2 regions of the Brevibacterium sp. 'Marine' genome follow, and region 2 is predicted to be linked to the other one. Evidence: riboswitches for the same ligand, from Rfam matches in the RefSeq annotation. Region 2 holds a riboswitch; the other holds the start of a gene.
The links. Region 2 has a riboswitch for thiamine pyrophosphate ahead of thiC (phosphomethylpyrimidine synthase ThiC). Riboswitches for the same ligand answer to the same signal wherever they lie in the genome.
Positions count from the first base shown of each region.

Region 1: another riboswitch for thiamine pyrophosphate. It lies ahead of HF684_RS05200 (ECF transporter S component); the one in region 2 lies ahead of thiC (phosphomethylpyrimidine synthase ThiC).

Region 1 covers NZ_CP051626.1:1,192,438-1,200,147, forward strand. Annotated here, with positions in the region: gene HF684_RS05185 (hypothetical protein) at 1-114, shown strand, start outside; gene HF684_RS05190 (energy-coupling factor transporter transmembrane component T) at 137-964, opposite strand; gene HF684_RS05195 (ATP-binding cassette domain-containing protein) at 975-2,507, opposite strand; gene HF684_RS05200 (ECF transporter S component) at 2,507-3,133, opposite strand; TPP riboswitch at 3,156-3,264, opposite strand; gene HF684_RS05205 (FN3 domain-containing metallophosphoesterase family protein) at 3,411-5,372, shown strand; gene HF684_RS05210 (universal stress protein) at 5,409-6,326, opposite strand; gene HF684_RS05215 (DUF4916 domain-containing protein) at 6,485-7,024, opposite strand; gene HF684_RS05220 (MmgE/PrpD family protein) at 7,220-7,710, shown strand, end outside.
Region 2 covers NZ_CP051626.1:585,352-593,061, reverse strand. Annotated here, with positions in the region: gene HF684_RS02600 (M13-type metalloendopeptidase) at 1-244, shown strand, start outside; gene HF684_RS02595 (DUF1684 domain-containing protein) at 353-2,059, opposite strand; gene HF684_RS02590 (M18 family aminopeptidase) at 2,195-3,499, shown strand; TPP riboswitch at 3,574-3,682, shown strand; gene thiC (phosphomethylpyrimidine synthase ThiC) at 3,678-5,486, shown strand; gene HF684_RS02580 (amidohydrolase family protein) at 5,585-6,376, shown strand; gene HF684_RS02575 (ABC-ATPase domain-containing protein) at 6,408-7,710, shown strand, end outside.

The DNA.
Region 1 (7,710 bases), 610 kb from region 2:
GAGACGAAGAGCGATGACAAGACGCTCTTCGTCCTCACCGCGTCCAAACTGCCCAGCCCCGAAGCCTTGGAGGAATGGCGGGCCTTCGGCAAGGACCTCCTCAAACAGCTCTGAGTCGTGCCATATTTACGTCGCCTCACCCGACGATCGGGTTCCAGACTCCGAGCATGTGAGCCGCACCGATCGCGACCGCGCAGACAGCCAGGCTGAGAAGCACCGCCACGACATCTCGGACCGCGAACCTCGACCGCCTGCGCCACGTGCGTCCGGGACGACCGAATGCCCGACCCTCCATCGCCATCGCCAGGGTCGTCGCCCGGCGGATCGAGACCACGAGCAGGACGAACACCCCGCTGAAGAGGCTGCCCGTGCGCCGCAGAAGCGAACCACCCGCGACACCCCTGGCCCTCCTCGCCATCGCCAGCACCTGCCACTCACTGACCAACAGTCCGAGCAGACGAGAGGCCGCGAGAACCGAGACCACGACGACCTCTGGCAGCCGCAGGTGCTGAATGAGCGCATCGGCGAGGTCACGCGGATCGATCGTCGATGCGAGCACGATGAGCGGGATCGCCAAGGCGAGGGCGCGGACGAAGATCGCCGCAGCCGCGGCCAGGGACCCTGTGGTGAACAGGACGGGGCCGAAGTCGACGACCACATCCCCGGTCTTCTCCGCCAACAGAGCCGTGCCCCAAGCGGCGAGCAGAGCGCCGGCGGGCAGGAACCACAGCCGCTTGGCCGCCGCCACCAGATCGAGTCCCGTCGCCGGCAGCGCCAGCACTGCTGCCAGCAGCACCACCCCCGCAGAGACCGGATCGATGCTCAGCAGCGCCCCGACCATGAGAATGAGCGCGACTGCGATCTTCGTCAGCGGATTGCACCGAGCCAAAGCGGTGGAACGCACCACGGGGATGAGCTGCCCCGGATCTTCTACGGCGGCCTCGGGGGCGGGGCGAGAATGCATATCGAGACTGTCACTCACCGCTATCACCCGCCTTGACATGCGAATCCGACTCATTGTCGCCGACTCGTGCAGCGCTGCTGCGGTCGCCGAGCTCGAGGAGATCGGCGCCGATGGCCTCGAGGAGCGCCAGATCGTGGCTGACCGCGACCACCGCGGAGCCGTGTTCCAAAGCATCGAGGAACATCTCCACCAACCCCGCCCACGTCAGCGCATCCTGACCGAAGGTCGGCTCATCGACGATGAGCACCCGGGGCCGGGGAGCCAGCATCGCCGCCACCGACAGGCGTCGCTTCTCCCCACCGGAGAGACTCTGCGGATGAGCCTGCGCCAACCCGACGAGCCCGAGCCCCTCAAGAAGCTCATCCACCCGTGCCTGCGACTCGGCGGCAGACCACCCTGCCAGCCGGGGACCCAGTTCGAGTTCGGCCGCCACGCTCGAAGTGAGGAACTGGTGGGCTGGTTCCTGGAAGACCATGCCGATGCGCGCCGCCAACTGCTTCGACGGCCACGCGAACGGTCGGGGTCGTTTGGCTCCTTCCCGCAGGGCCGCCTCGGCGAAGACCTGCCCGGAGAATTCGGGCAGCAGGCCGGCCAAGGTCAGGGCCGTGGTTGATTTGCCTGCCCCGTTGGCGCCGACGATTCCGAGCGCCTGACCGGCGCTCAGTCTCAGGTCCAAGCCGGTCGCGGCGGGGGTGGCCATGCGCGGTCGAGCAACACTGAGCCGATCTGTGCGCAGCAGAACCTCGCCGAGGCGGCCCGACGTCCCACCGCTTCCTGCGGCCCCGCCTCGGCGCGGGGTGGGGGAGTCCTGCGGAATCCAGATGCCGCAGCCGATGAGCGTTTCGGTCAGGTCCGGATCGGAGAAGATCCGCTCGGGCGGACCTTGGGCGACGATCCCGTCACGGCCGAGTACGACGACACGGTCGACGTGCTCGATCCACAGCTCGACCCGGTGTTCGACGACGAGCATGGTCGCCTGTGTCTCGGCCTGCACGGTGAGCACGGCATCGCGGACCTCGGTCGCCGAGGCGGGATCGATATTGGCGGTCGGTTCGTCGAGGACGATGACCTCCGGGGCCATCGCATGGATCCCGGCCAGAGCCAGCCGCTGCTTCTGCCCGCCGGACAGAGCGGCACTCGGATGCTCCGGGGCCAGATCGAGTCCCAAGGCCTGCAGAGATCTGGGAACCTGAGCCTCGATGACCGCGGCCGGGAGTCCGAGGTTCTCCATCCCGAACGCCACATCATCACCGATGCGGGAGAAGATCACCTGCGAATCGGGATCTTGGAGGACCAGCCCGGTGCATCCTCGGCGAGGATCCGGTTTCTCACCGCCGACGAGGAGTTCACCGGTGGCCTCACCCGATTCCTCGGGCAGGACACCGGCGACGGCGTGGAGGAACGTCGATTTCCCGGCTCCGGAGGCGCCGAGCAGCAGCACCTTCTCTCCGGCCGCGATCTCCAGGTCGAGCGGACCGACCGCCGGTGCCTCACGGTCGGTGTGCGTCCATGAGAAGCCCGCGGCCGTGATCGGCAGCGCCATCAGCGACGGCCGGAGGCGAAGGAGCTCAGAGCCCCGGTGGCCGCGATCGCCCGGTAGGCGTACCACGCGCCGATCCCGGAGATGACGAGGCCGGAGATGATCGCACAGACCGCGTAGATCGCCTGGAAGCCGAACTGCCATTCGGCGTTGTACATGATGTTCTCGCTCACGGCCATGAACGCCGCGGCCAGCACGCCCGAAGCGGCGGTGACCCACAGGGTGAAGCGTTTGTAGCCGAAAGCGGCGAAGACGAGTTCGGCACCGAGGCCCTGCAGCAGACCCGAGAGCAGAACGGTCGCCCCGAAGTGGGAGCCGAGCACGGCTTCGACGATGGCGGCGATGAGTTCGCACAGGAGCGCGGCACCGGGTTTGCGGATGATGGCACCGGCCAGCGGACCGGCCAGCACCCAGAGACCGGCGATGAGGCCGATCGACGGCGGGAATGCCTGGAAGGCGAGTTCGAGGACCTTCCAGCTCAGCGCGAGAACCCAGAAGACGAGTCCCACCGCGATGCCGAGCACGGCGGTGGTGACATAGTCGACGACCCGCCACTGCTTGGATTTCGGCGCCGCGGTGAAGGCCCGCGCGCGGGCGGGGGTGGTGGTCGGCGCGGTGGTTTCCGGCATTGTGCCTCCTCATATCAAGGAGGGGTGAAGAGTCTCGACTTCCTTCGGCGGTACTGACCGCATCAGGTTCGAGGGTCTGCAGCTTCTTCTGCACTCTCAGCGCCCCTGACGGCGCTCCCCTGTCGTAGCCACCACTGTACAACAGGTGAGCGAAGCAGCGACCGGGAGCGGAAGCGACGCGGAGGCCGGGATCCGTCATCGACGATTCACCTCCCGTTCCCTGTCTCGTCGACGGGCCTCGAACGACCAGACACTACTGATCGGTAGGAATGGGCGGGTGAACACTCAACGACTCAAGCGACCACTCAGTGCCCTGTCCGCCGCCACCCTGCTCGCCGCTCTGGTGGCGGCCCCGGTGCCCGTGCGCGCCGAACCATCTCTCGGCTCGGGCGGACCGAGTGCGACCGCGAGCCAGGACCCGACGGACACGCCCGCCGAGGCGGATGCGGGGAGTGAGGCGATCACCGACGCGGTGCTGCAGGTCGGGGCCGACTCGACGACGCGCAACCTCTCGTGGATGAGTGAGAGCTCCGGCGGGGGAGAGGTCCGGTGGGCACCGGTGAGTGAACTCGAGGGAGGTGAACTTCCCGCCGACGCGGCAGCGGCTGAGACCACGGACTCCGGTCTCGCCACCGACCTCAAACGCCACTACAACCACGCGAGCATGACCGACCTGGAACCCGACACCGACTACGCCTACCAGGTCGGCAGCGACGAGGACGGGTTCACCGAGGTGCAGCGGTTCACCACGGGATCGTCCGGAGGAGATGACGAATTCCTCGTCTTCGGCGACCCCCAGGTCGGCGCCGGAGGCGGAGATCCCGACGACGCGGCCGGTTGGGACCGGACCCTGTCCTCGGCAGTGGCCACCGCCGACGACCCGAGCTTCTTCTACTCGCTGGGAGACCAGGTCAACTCCGCCGGCAACCAGGAGCAGTATGCTCAATACCTGGCACCGGAAGCGACCCGCACGATCCCGCAGGCGACGACGATCGGCAACCACGATGTGTCTTCGAAAGCCTACGAGCAGCACTTCAACCGACCCAATGTGAGCCAGGACCACGGCGGTGGCGGCGTCATCACCTCCGGCGGCGACTACTGGTTCATCGAAGATGGAGTCCTGTTCCTCAACATCAACTCGAACAGCCCGGACGTGGATGCCCACGCCGAGTTCATCGACGAGGTCGTCGCCGAGCACGGAGACCAGGCACGCTGGACTGTTCTCGGGTTCCACCACTCGATCTATTCGACGGCAACCCATTGGGACGACATCGACGTCAAACGGCTGCGGAAGGCGATCCCTCCGGTCGCGGCCCGCAATGACATCGACCTCGTCGTCTCCGGCCATGACCACATCTTCAACCGCACCTTCCTCATGGACGGCGAAGGCAAGCGAGTGGAAGGGTCGGAAGCGGGAGCCGAGGAAGAGAAGGAAGACGGGCAGACGCTCTACCTCACGCTGACCTCCTCGTCAGGGTCGAAGTTCTATGACTACGTTCCCGGCCTCGACTGGGAAGGCAAGAGCGTCCACAACGACGTGCCCGCTTTCACCCGGGTTCGAGTCAGCGACGAAGCGCTGCGAGCGACGACCTATGAGGTGCCGGCAGGCGGGGCACCCGCCGATGGTGAGCGCGCGGAAGCTCAGGCCGCATCCGAGCAGATCGACGATGTCGAACTCAGGCGCGCCGAGGCGGAAGAACCAGCCCCGGATGACGATGCGGAGGCCGGCGCCGGTTCCGATGCCGGCTCCGACTCCGCGGCAGGTGCTGATGACGCAGGTGCAAACGATGACGCCGACAGTGCAGGAACGAGCGACGACGCAGACGCAGGTTCCGAGGATGCCGGAACCAGCGACGACGTGGACGCAGGTGCCGATGGCCCGAGTGCAGATGCCGACGCTGGTACGGGCGGCACCGCCTCCGACAGCGCCAGCTCCGACGGTGCTGCCTCGGGTGATGTCGGGTCTGACGGTACCGACGACGGCAACGGATTCGATGCCGGCACGGCAGATGCCGGCACTGCCGACTCCGGCTCCGAGGCAGATGCAGCCGAGGCGAACGCCGTAGGAACGGGCGATGATTCGGATTCCTCCGGGACCGCCTCGGCGAGTGGGGATGGAGACCTGCCCCGCACCGGCGGTGGGCTCGCACTACCCTTGGCCGTCGGCGCGGGAGCGCTGGCACTCGGCGCGACACTTCTCTTGGTGAGCCGTCGCCGTCGAGGTGCCGGGCTCGGCTGATCAGCACTTCCTGGCTGATCAGCACGGCGCTGCCGATCAGCTCGGAACCACCATGATCGGTCCTTCTGCATGGTTGAGGACTCCGCGCGAGACCGATCCCAGCAGAGCGCTGCGGATCCGCCCGCGCCCGCGGGTGCCCAACACGGTCAGCTGAGCGCGGGAGCTGATCTCGACGAGGGTCTCGGTCGGATCGCCGACCGGCACCGAGGTGGTCACCGTCAGATCCGGGAACTGCTCGGACAGCGTCGCGGCCTCCTTCTCCAGACCTTCGGCCAGCTGCTTCTGCCGACGCGCGGTGACCTCGGAGCTGAGTTCGAGATCGGGGTACCAATAGAGCCACTCCTCACCGGCCGGCAGCACCACGACGAGTTCGAGCTCCGCTCCGCGTAGGGTCGCCTCGGCGGCTGCCGTGAACATGGCGACCCGACTGGTCTCGGACCCGTCGACGGCGACGACCACCGGGTCTGTGTCCGCAGATGCTGAAGTCGACCGTTCGGGAACAACGATCGTCGGGCAGTGAGCGTGGGCAGGCAGAGCCGTGGACACGGAGCCGAGGACGCGGCCCATGAAGCCGCCGCGCCCGCGGGCACCGACGATGACGACCTCGGCATCGGCGCTGAGCGTGACGAGCGCACCGGCGGAGTTGCCGGGCGCCGTGCGGAAGGACGTCTCACCGGAGTAGTCGCGCAGAAGGTCGACCGCCTCGGCGAGGGTCTTCTCTGCTTTCGTCTTCGCCTTGTCATCCTCGGGCTCGCTGGGGATGGAGGCCATATTCGGGTAGATCATCGTCGGCAGCTCATAGGCGGTGACGACGGTGAGAACGGTTCTGCGTCGTTCGGCCTCGACTGAGCCGTAGCGGACGGCTTGGGCGGCGAGTTCGGAGCCGTCGAAGCCGACGAGGACGCCGAGTTCGAGGTTCAGGCCGGATTCGGACGGATTGGATTGAGCAGACATCTCGCACCTCTCGATCGGGGCCTGGTCAACCCTGACGCCGACGACGGCCCCGACAGGCGGTATCGTCCGCGTCGCCTTCAGTCTACCAAGTAGGTTCTACGGGCTGTAGAAAAAGTCCGGAGGTGAGAAGCTTCGTCTCATCCGGGCGCGCTCGTGGCTCAGACGCGGAAGCCCAGGTGGGCCAGCGCGATGCGCAGAATATGGTCCTGGCCGTAGCAGAGCTCGCCGACGATATCGGGGCGCAGAGTCTCCTCGGGGGTCAGCCAATCGAGGCTGAGGGCATCGGCCCGCGGAGTGCATTCGCCGCGGACCTCCATGATGAAGCACATGGCGATCGCGTGCTGGCGCGGATCATGGAGAAGCGCCGAACCCTCGGTGGGGAAGTATTCGGCGATGTGGAACGGGCTGATCGCCGGCGGAATGACCGGCAGCGCCATCGGGCCGAGGTCGTTCTCGGCGTGACGCACCAGCGCCGTGCGGATCGTCTCATGGAAGCGGATCCGCCCGCCCACGACCTCCCGCCCGAGGGTGCCGTCCTCGAGGCTGCGCAGCAGCAGGCCGATGCGTTCGACGTTGCCGGTCTCGCTCACCCGCACCGGGATGGCGTTGACATAGGGGATCGGCATGCGTCTGCGCAGGCGCGCATATTCCGCGTCGTCGAACCAGTTCTCGTCGAAGTCCAGGGCAGTCCGAGTCATGACCCAATATTCCCACAACCATCCCTCGCGGCAGAAGAGCATGGAGACCCCGTTGGTGAACTGGGACACGCTTCGGGTAAAATATCTTGATGTCGAGATAAATTTCCGACCGGCAGGGACCTGTCGAGTGACGTGGCCTACAGTTGTGTCAGCACTATGTGACCATTTCCGGTCAAGGACTATGAAGGGGTATCCATGATCAATCATGAAGTCCGCACCTACAAGAGCTCAGAGAACCTGGCTCGCGAAGATCAGCTCGCATGGAAGATCGCCGAGGTCGCATCCGACCCGACGCCGGTCGATTCCGAAGTTACCGAAATGGTCATCAACCGCGTCATCGACAACGCTTCTGTGGCTGCCGCATCCGTGCGTCGCTCCGCTCCGACCCATGCTCGCGAACAGGCCCAGGCCCACCCGTTCAATCCCGGTGCCAACATCTTCGGTCTGCCGGTGAGCGACCGCTTCTCACCGGAATGGGCCGCTTGGGCCAACGGTGTGGCCGTGCGCGAACTCGATTTCCACGACACCTTCCTCGCCGCAGAGTACTCGCACCCCGGTGACAACATCCCGGCCGTGCTCGCAGTCGCCCAGCACAAGGGCATCGGCGGCAAAGACCTCATCAACGGTGTGGCCACCGGCTACGAGATCCAGGTCGACCTCGTCAAGGGAATGTGCCTGCACGAGCA
Region 2 (7,710 bases):
GGGCGTGCCGGTGGCGCCGAGCCCCGAGCAGGCGAAGGCGTTCTTCTCCGCGTGGGCGAAGGCATGGCGGTCGAAGATGCGCACCGAGGAGCGTGTGCGCAGACTCTCGATCGACCCGCATTCGCCGGAGGAGTTCCGCTGCAACCAGGTCGTGAAGAACATGACCGCCTTCCACGACACCTACGGCGTGACCGAGTCCGACGGCATGTACTTAGCCCCCGACTCCCGAGTCACCATCTGGTAATTACTACCTGACGGCGGCCCAGCAACCTCGCGCGAGGTTGCTGGGCCGCCGTCGGGTAGTTCGGGGAGGAAACGGGCGCTGGGAGCCCGGGGATCCGAGTGGAGTGACTCAGCGGTGGTGGCGGATGAGGGCGACCATGCGGTAGTCGAATTCCTGCCAGCTCGAGATCGAGGCACCGGATTCCATCGCAGCCTGGAAGTCCTCGACCTCGGTGCGATCGGATTCGAGCGGAATGTCGAAGGGCATCTCCACGTAGAGCAGCCCGCTGGCGTCGGTGTGGACGATGTCGAAACCGGCCTGCTTCGGGTCGAGTTCGTTGTTCATCACGATGAGCAGCCGGTCCTCGGGGGCCGAGTATTCGGTCTCGATGCCATCGACATACCCCTGCTGCGACCGCAGCTCGCGCTGGGCCTGGATGACGAACGCCGAGTATGCGCCGATGCCGATGACCGGAATCCGTGAGGTCAGCGCTTCGGTGGCGACATCGATGAGCCGCGACCGGGCCTTGCGCCCCAGCGGGGACAGATCCCCACCGGACATGGCGACCCCGTCGAAGCCGACCAGCGAGATCCGCCCGTCGTCGTGGTTGGGGTTGAGGATGGTGATGTCGAGGCCGAATCGTGAGTACCAGGGGCGGGTCACCTCGGCGCTGTTTTCGTCCCACCACACGTAGAAGAGGAACGGCACGTTGATCCCGGCCTCCGAGTAGAAGAACGGGGGACGCCGCTCACCTGCGGTGACGTCGAAGGGAACGACGTTTCCCTCGATCGGGGCCGGGCAGGTGGCGAACGAGGTGAACGCGAACGGGTAGTTCACCGCACGGTTGAAATCGACGACGAGCGACCCGTCCTGATTCGGCACTCCGAGATCGATGGTCCGCCACGCCGAGGTGGTGCTCCCGTTCGTCGAATCGTGGAAGTCCAGCTGGAGCCCGGTCTTCGGACACCCGGTGGCGAGCAGGTTCACCTCACCGTGCTGAGTGTCGAACGTGACGATTCCCGCCGCCTGCGTCTGCAGCTGCAGATCCTCTTGAGCGGTTTCGATCGGGTAGGTCTTGAACGGGTCGAACCGGGTGAATCGGGCGAGGAAGACGAAGTCCGGGTCCGGGTCGAAGACCGGAACCTCGAAGAACTTGCCCAACAGCGGGGACTTCGAATTGCGCACACGCACACCGAGGCGGCCGGCCCGGTCGATGAGTTCGTAGAGGACGTTGCCGACGGTGAACCAGTTGAGCGATCCGCCGGTCGGAAGTTTCGCGCTGAACCCGTTCTCCTCGACGCGGACCTGAGGTCGAGCGGGCACGGCTGCGTGTCCGCCGGTCGCCTGTGAACCGGCATCCGATCCGGCATCCGCACCAGCAGAACCATCCGCACCAGCCGCAGAATCTGCGCCCGCACCGGCCGCCGCGTCGGCCTGGTCCGTGACCCTCGGCAGGGTCGAGGTGTCGCTGGGCACGGCCGGGCTCGTCGCCCGGGTCGGCCCCGAGTTGGTCACACCCGCGCCGTTCGCCCCAGTCCCAGCCCCAGGACCTCCCCCAGTCCCAGCCCCGGAACCAGTCGAATCCGAACCGTCTCCGCCGTCGCCGACCGCGCTGAGCAGGTCGAACGTCTCCGCCGCTGGACCGGCCTTGATTCCGGTGTCCAGGGACACGGTCACCCACCCGTCGTCGACGGTGAAGGTGCCGGGGGCGTCGGTCCAGGTCGATTCGTCCTCGAGCCAGTGCAGCCCGACGACGCTGAGCCAGCCGAACGGTTTCGCCAGTGCCGAGTTCCGTGAGTCGCGCCAGGTGTTCCACTCCGTCACGAACTGGTTCACGTCGAACACTCCTTGCCGTCGCTGGTGCGGCAGCAGGATCGCTGCTCCCGCCTGATTCTCGGACCCGGTGGCAACCCGGCGTCTGAGACCTGATCTTCTTCACCTCCAAACTACCGCAAACGATAGGCTGGGGAAATGAATGAATCACTCCCGAGACCGGATCGGGCCGCGACGACAGCGGCCGACCTCGGCGACTTCGTCAGCGCCTCCCCCAGCTCCTATCACGCGGTGGCCACCGCCGCGAAACGCCTGGAAGAAGCCGGATTCTCCCACCTCGACGAGTCCGTTCCCTGGGCGCTGACACCTGGGACCGGGCACTACGTCATCCGGGACGGCGCGCTCATCGCGTGGATGAATCCCACCGTCACCGAGGCGGCTGACCGGTTCCGTGTGTTCGGTTCCCACACCGATTCCCCGGCGTTCAAACTCAAACCCGGCGGCGAGTACACCGCTGAGGGCACCCGTCAGGTCGGGGTGGAGGTCTACGGCGGGCCGTTGCTGAATTCGTGGCTCGATCGTGAGCTCGCCTTCGCCGGTCGTCTCGGCCTCGCCGACGGCCGCATCGTGCTCGCCCGCACCGGACCGATCGCCCGCATCCCGCAGCTGGCGATCCACCTCGACCGTCAGGTCAACGAGGGGCTGACCCTGGACAAGCAGCGTCATACCGCTCCCGTCATCGGCCTGGCCGACCTCGCCGAGGCGGACATCATCGAACTGCTCGCCGCGTCCGCCGGAGTCGATGCCGAGACCGTCGTCGGCCACGATGTCTACACCATCCCCACTCAGGAACCGGCCCTCTTCGGTGCGGCCGAGGAGTTCTTCGCCTCGCCGAGGCTGGACAACCTGCTGTCCGTCCACGCCGGTGTCACCGCGCTCACCCAGCTCGATGCCGACGGCCTCGACGGCATCCCCCTGTTCGCGGCCTTCGACCACGAGGAGATCGGATCGAATTCGCGCTCGGGAGCATGCGGCCCGTTCCTCGCCGACGTCACCGAACGCATCGTCGCCTCCTTGCTGCCGCAGTCGACGCGCAGCGATTATCTCGCGTCGATGGCCTCCTCGGTGTGTGTCTCCTCCGATGCCGGGCATGCTGCTCATCCGAACTATCCGGAACGACATGACCCGCATGTCCGCCCCCGCCTCGGCGGCGGTCCCCTGCTCAAGCTCAACGCTCAGCAGCGCTACGCCACGGATGCGGTCGGCACGGCCGTGTGGTCGCAGGCATGCACGGCCGCTGGGGTCGACTACCAGGATTTCGTGTCGAACAATGCGATGCCCTGCGGGTCGACGATCGGACCGCTGACCGCGACCCGACTGGGAATGACCACCGTCGACGTGGGTCCGGCCCTGTACTCGATGCACTCGGCCCGCGAGATGGTCGCGGTCTCCGATGTGCTCGCTCTCGGTGCCGCTGCGAAGGCGTTCCTCCAAGGCAGCTGACCTCGCACCCCCGGCGGGCCTCGAATCCGCCGACACCGCGGTTGTCCTCACCACGACGATCGTGATACGAATTGCACGACCCCACGGGAGCCCGCTGCACGGGCTGAGATCGGACTGCATCGTCCGAGACCGTAGAACCTGATCCGGTTGATACCGGCGTAGGAAGTGAGGACTGCAGATGACTGCATTCACCCCTGAAACACCCGCCCCTGCCACGACTTCGTCTGACGCAGATTCGCACGACGAATTCACCCTCGAGCAGTATCCGACGCATTCGCCGGCGTGGGTCGACGACACGGAGCACGGCATCCGCGTTCCCGTGACCCGCATCGAACTCGAGGACTCGAACGGCCGGGCCAACGATCCCGTCGACGTCTACCGCACCGTCGGACCGGGCAGCACTCCGGAAGAGGGACTTCCAGCTCTGCGATTTCCGTGGATCGAGGATCGCCTCGACACCGAAACGTACGCAGCCCGCGGCCACCGCATCGCCGATGACGGTCGTGCCGCCGTCCGCCGAGGTGCCCCGTCGCAGCAGTGGAAGGGACGCAGACCGGTTCCGCGTCGGGCCAAGACCGGTCGCACGGTCACCCAGATGCACTACGCAAGGCAGGGCATCATCACCCCGGAGATGCGGTTCGTCGCACTCCGCGAGCAGTGCGATGTCGAGCTCGTGCGTGCCGAACTCGCCGCCGGTCGGGCGATCATCCCGAACAACATCAACCACCCCGAATCCGAACCGATGATCATCGGCAAGGCATTCCTCGTCAAGATCAACGCGAACATCGGCAATTCCGCGGTCACCAGCTCCATCGCCGAGGAGGTGCAGAAGCTGCGGTGGGCCGCGAAGTGGGGTGCCGACACCCTCATGGACCTGTCGACCGGCAATGACATCCACACCACTCGGGAATGGATCATCCGCAACTCCCCCATCCCCATCGGCACCGTCCCGATCTATCAGGCGCTGGAGAAGGTCGACGGTAATGCGAACGCGCTGACCTGGGAGATCTATCGCGACACGGTCATCGAACAGTGTGAGCAGGGTGTCGACTACATGACCGTCCACGCCGGTGTGCTGCTGCGCTATGTTCCGCTCACGGCCGACCGGGTCACCGGGATGGTCTCCCGCGGCGGGTCCATCATGGCCGGCTGGTGCCTTGCCCACCACGAGGAGAACTTCCTCTACACCCACTTCGACGAGCTCTGTGAGATCTTCGCCCGCTACGATGTCGCGTTCTCACTCGGCGACGGACTGCGACCGGGGTCCATCGCCGACGCCAACGATGCCGCCCAGTTCGCCGAACTCGACACACTGGCCGAACTCACCGAACGTGCGTGGGCCCACGATGTCCAGGTGATGGTCGAAGGCCCCGGGCACATTCCGCTCCACCTCGTACGGGAGAACGTCGAACGCCAGCAGGAGCTCTGCCACGGCGCACCGTTCTACACCTTGGGTCCGCTGGTCACGGATATCGCACCCGGATACGACCACATCACCTCGGCGATCGGGGCGACCGAGATCGCCCGCTACGGCACGGCGATGCTCTGCTACGTCACCCCGAAGGAGCATCTCGGCCTACCCGACCGCGACGACGTCAAGACCGGGGTGATCACGTACAAGATCGCCGCGCATGCCGCGGATATCGCGAAAGGCCACCCCGGCGCGACGGCCCGCGATGATGCGCTGTCGAAGGCTCGGTTCGAGTTCCGCTGGCGGGATCAGTTCGCGCTCGGCCTCGATCCGGAGACTGCCGAGGCGTTCCACGACGAGACGCTGCCCGCGGAACCCGCGAAGACCGCGCACTTCTGTTCCATGTGCGGGCCGAAGTTCTGCTCGATGCGCATCTCCCAGGACATCCGCGACACCTACGGCAGCGCCGAGGCTCAGGAGGCCCTGGCAGGAATGCAGCGGAAGAGCCGCGAATTCCTCGCCTCTGGCGGAGAGGTCTACCTGCCCGATCCGACCGTCGGCCTCAAGGCGGACTGACCGTCGTTCAGGGCGTGGCGCGTCTATCGCAGTGTGCACGATTCGACTGACGCGCCAGGCCGTGAACGAGCGTTGCGGAGGCGATGTAGGTTGACGGTATGAGCGAACTTCAGCGTGCCTTCGACGCGCATCTGCACATCATCGATCCGACCCATCCGCTGATCGAGAACAACGGCTATCTGCCCGACCCATTCACGGTCGCCGACTATCGCGCGAGGCTGCAGAGCCTGCCCGAGGTGGGAGTCGACGTCGCCGGAGGTGCCGTCGTCTCCGGCTCGTTCCAGGGCTTCGACCAGGGGTACCTCGTCGAGGCGCTGCGGGGGCTCGGCGGCAGCTATGTCGGTGTCACACAGCTGCCGGATGCGACCACCGATGAACAGATCCGCCGCCTCGACGAGGCCGGCATCAAGGCGCTGCGCTTCAATATCGCCCGCGGTGGTTCGGCCACTCTCGATGCCCTCGACAGCTTCGCCCGACGGGTCCATGACCTTGTCGGATGGCATGCCGAGCTCTATATCGACGCCCGCACCATCGATGCCGACCTCACCGCACGCATCGCCGCACTGCCGGCGGTGAGCATCGACCACCTGGGCATGCACGAGGACGGACTGCCCACCCTGCTGCGCCTCGTCGAGGCCGGGGTGAAGGTCAAAGCCACCGGTTTCGGTCGCGTGGAACTCGACCCCGCCGAGGCGGTCCGTCGCATCGTCGACACCGACCCGACCGCGCTCATGGTGGGCACGGATCTGCCGTCGACGCGGGCACGTCGCCCCTTCTCAGATGCTGATTTCACACTCCTCCTCCAGGTGCTCACCCCCACCGAGGCGGACGCCGTGTTCTGGTCGAATGCGGCGAGGTTCTACGGCCTCGAACCGTCATCCGCTGAGTAGACGTTCATCTCCGCCCAGTAGCATGAGTGAGATGAGTTCACGTCAGTCGAATCTCGCCTCCACTCTGCACACCCTCGACGGTCGCAGCTACGGCAATCTCAAACAGATCCGCGGCCGCTACACCTTCGGACCGGTCACCGTGTTCATCGATCGGGTCCAAGCCGATCCGTTCGCCTCCCCGTCGAAGGTCCGGGTCCGTGTCGATCGTGCCGATGCGAAGGTTCCGCTTGAGCTCACCACCGAGCGCGCCGATCGCATCGCAGCGGCCGACTACCTTCTCCGTGCCGGCAACGCGGTGCTCGCGAAGCTCGATCAACGCGCACTGATCCTCGGCCGCCCCGGGCAGGAGATCCTCGAACGGACGAACATCCTCATCGACGACGCCGGGCTCGAGGCACGTCTGCTCGTCAACCTTCCGGCCCGCGGCCGCCGCATCCTCGGCCACCAGGCCGCCGACATCCTCACTCGCGATCTGCCCGAATTCGCCGAACGACTCTTTCTCTTCGACCGCTGGTCGGACGCCCCGGCAGGCAGGGGAGGGAACACTCCCGCCCCATCGGCCCACGGGCTCGCCGACCACGTCCAGCTGCACCGGGATCAGCTGGAACTGCGCAGCCGCCTCGGCGAGGCCGGACTCATCGGGTTCATCGGCAACGGGGCGATTCTGCCGCGGAAATCCGGGGATTCGGACCTGCCGATGACATCCTCCGATGCGGTGGCCTTCACCTCCCCTCCCGAACTCGAACACACGGTCGATCTCTCCAGCGGCCACAGCGTCACCGGCATGGGCATTCCCCGCGGGGTCACCGTCATCGTCGGAGGCGGCTATCACGGGAAGTCGACGATTCTGCGCGCGCTCGAACGCGGCGTCTACCCGCATATCGCCGGCGACGGGCGCGAATGGGTCATCAGCGACCCGACTGCCACCTCCATCCGAGCCGAGGACGGTCGCGCCGTGACCGGCGACGACATCTCGGCGTTCATCAACAACCTACCCTCGGGCACTGACACGAGATCCTTCTCCACCACGAATGCCAGCGGATCGACCTCGCAGGCGGCCAACCTCGTCGAAGCGATCGAGGCGGGTGCACGCACCCTGCTCATCGACGAGGACACTTCGGCGACGAACTTCATGATCCGCGACGAACGCATGCGCGCGCTCATCCCCGCCGAACGGGAACCGATCACCCCGTTCGTCGACCGCGTCCGTCCTCTGCTGACCGAGCAGGGCGTATCCACAGTGCTCGTCGCCGGCGGATCGAGCGCGTTCTTCGAAGTCGCCGACCACGTCATCGCCCTCGACGCCTATGTCCCCCGCGAAGTCACGAACCAGG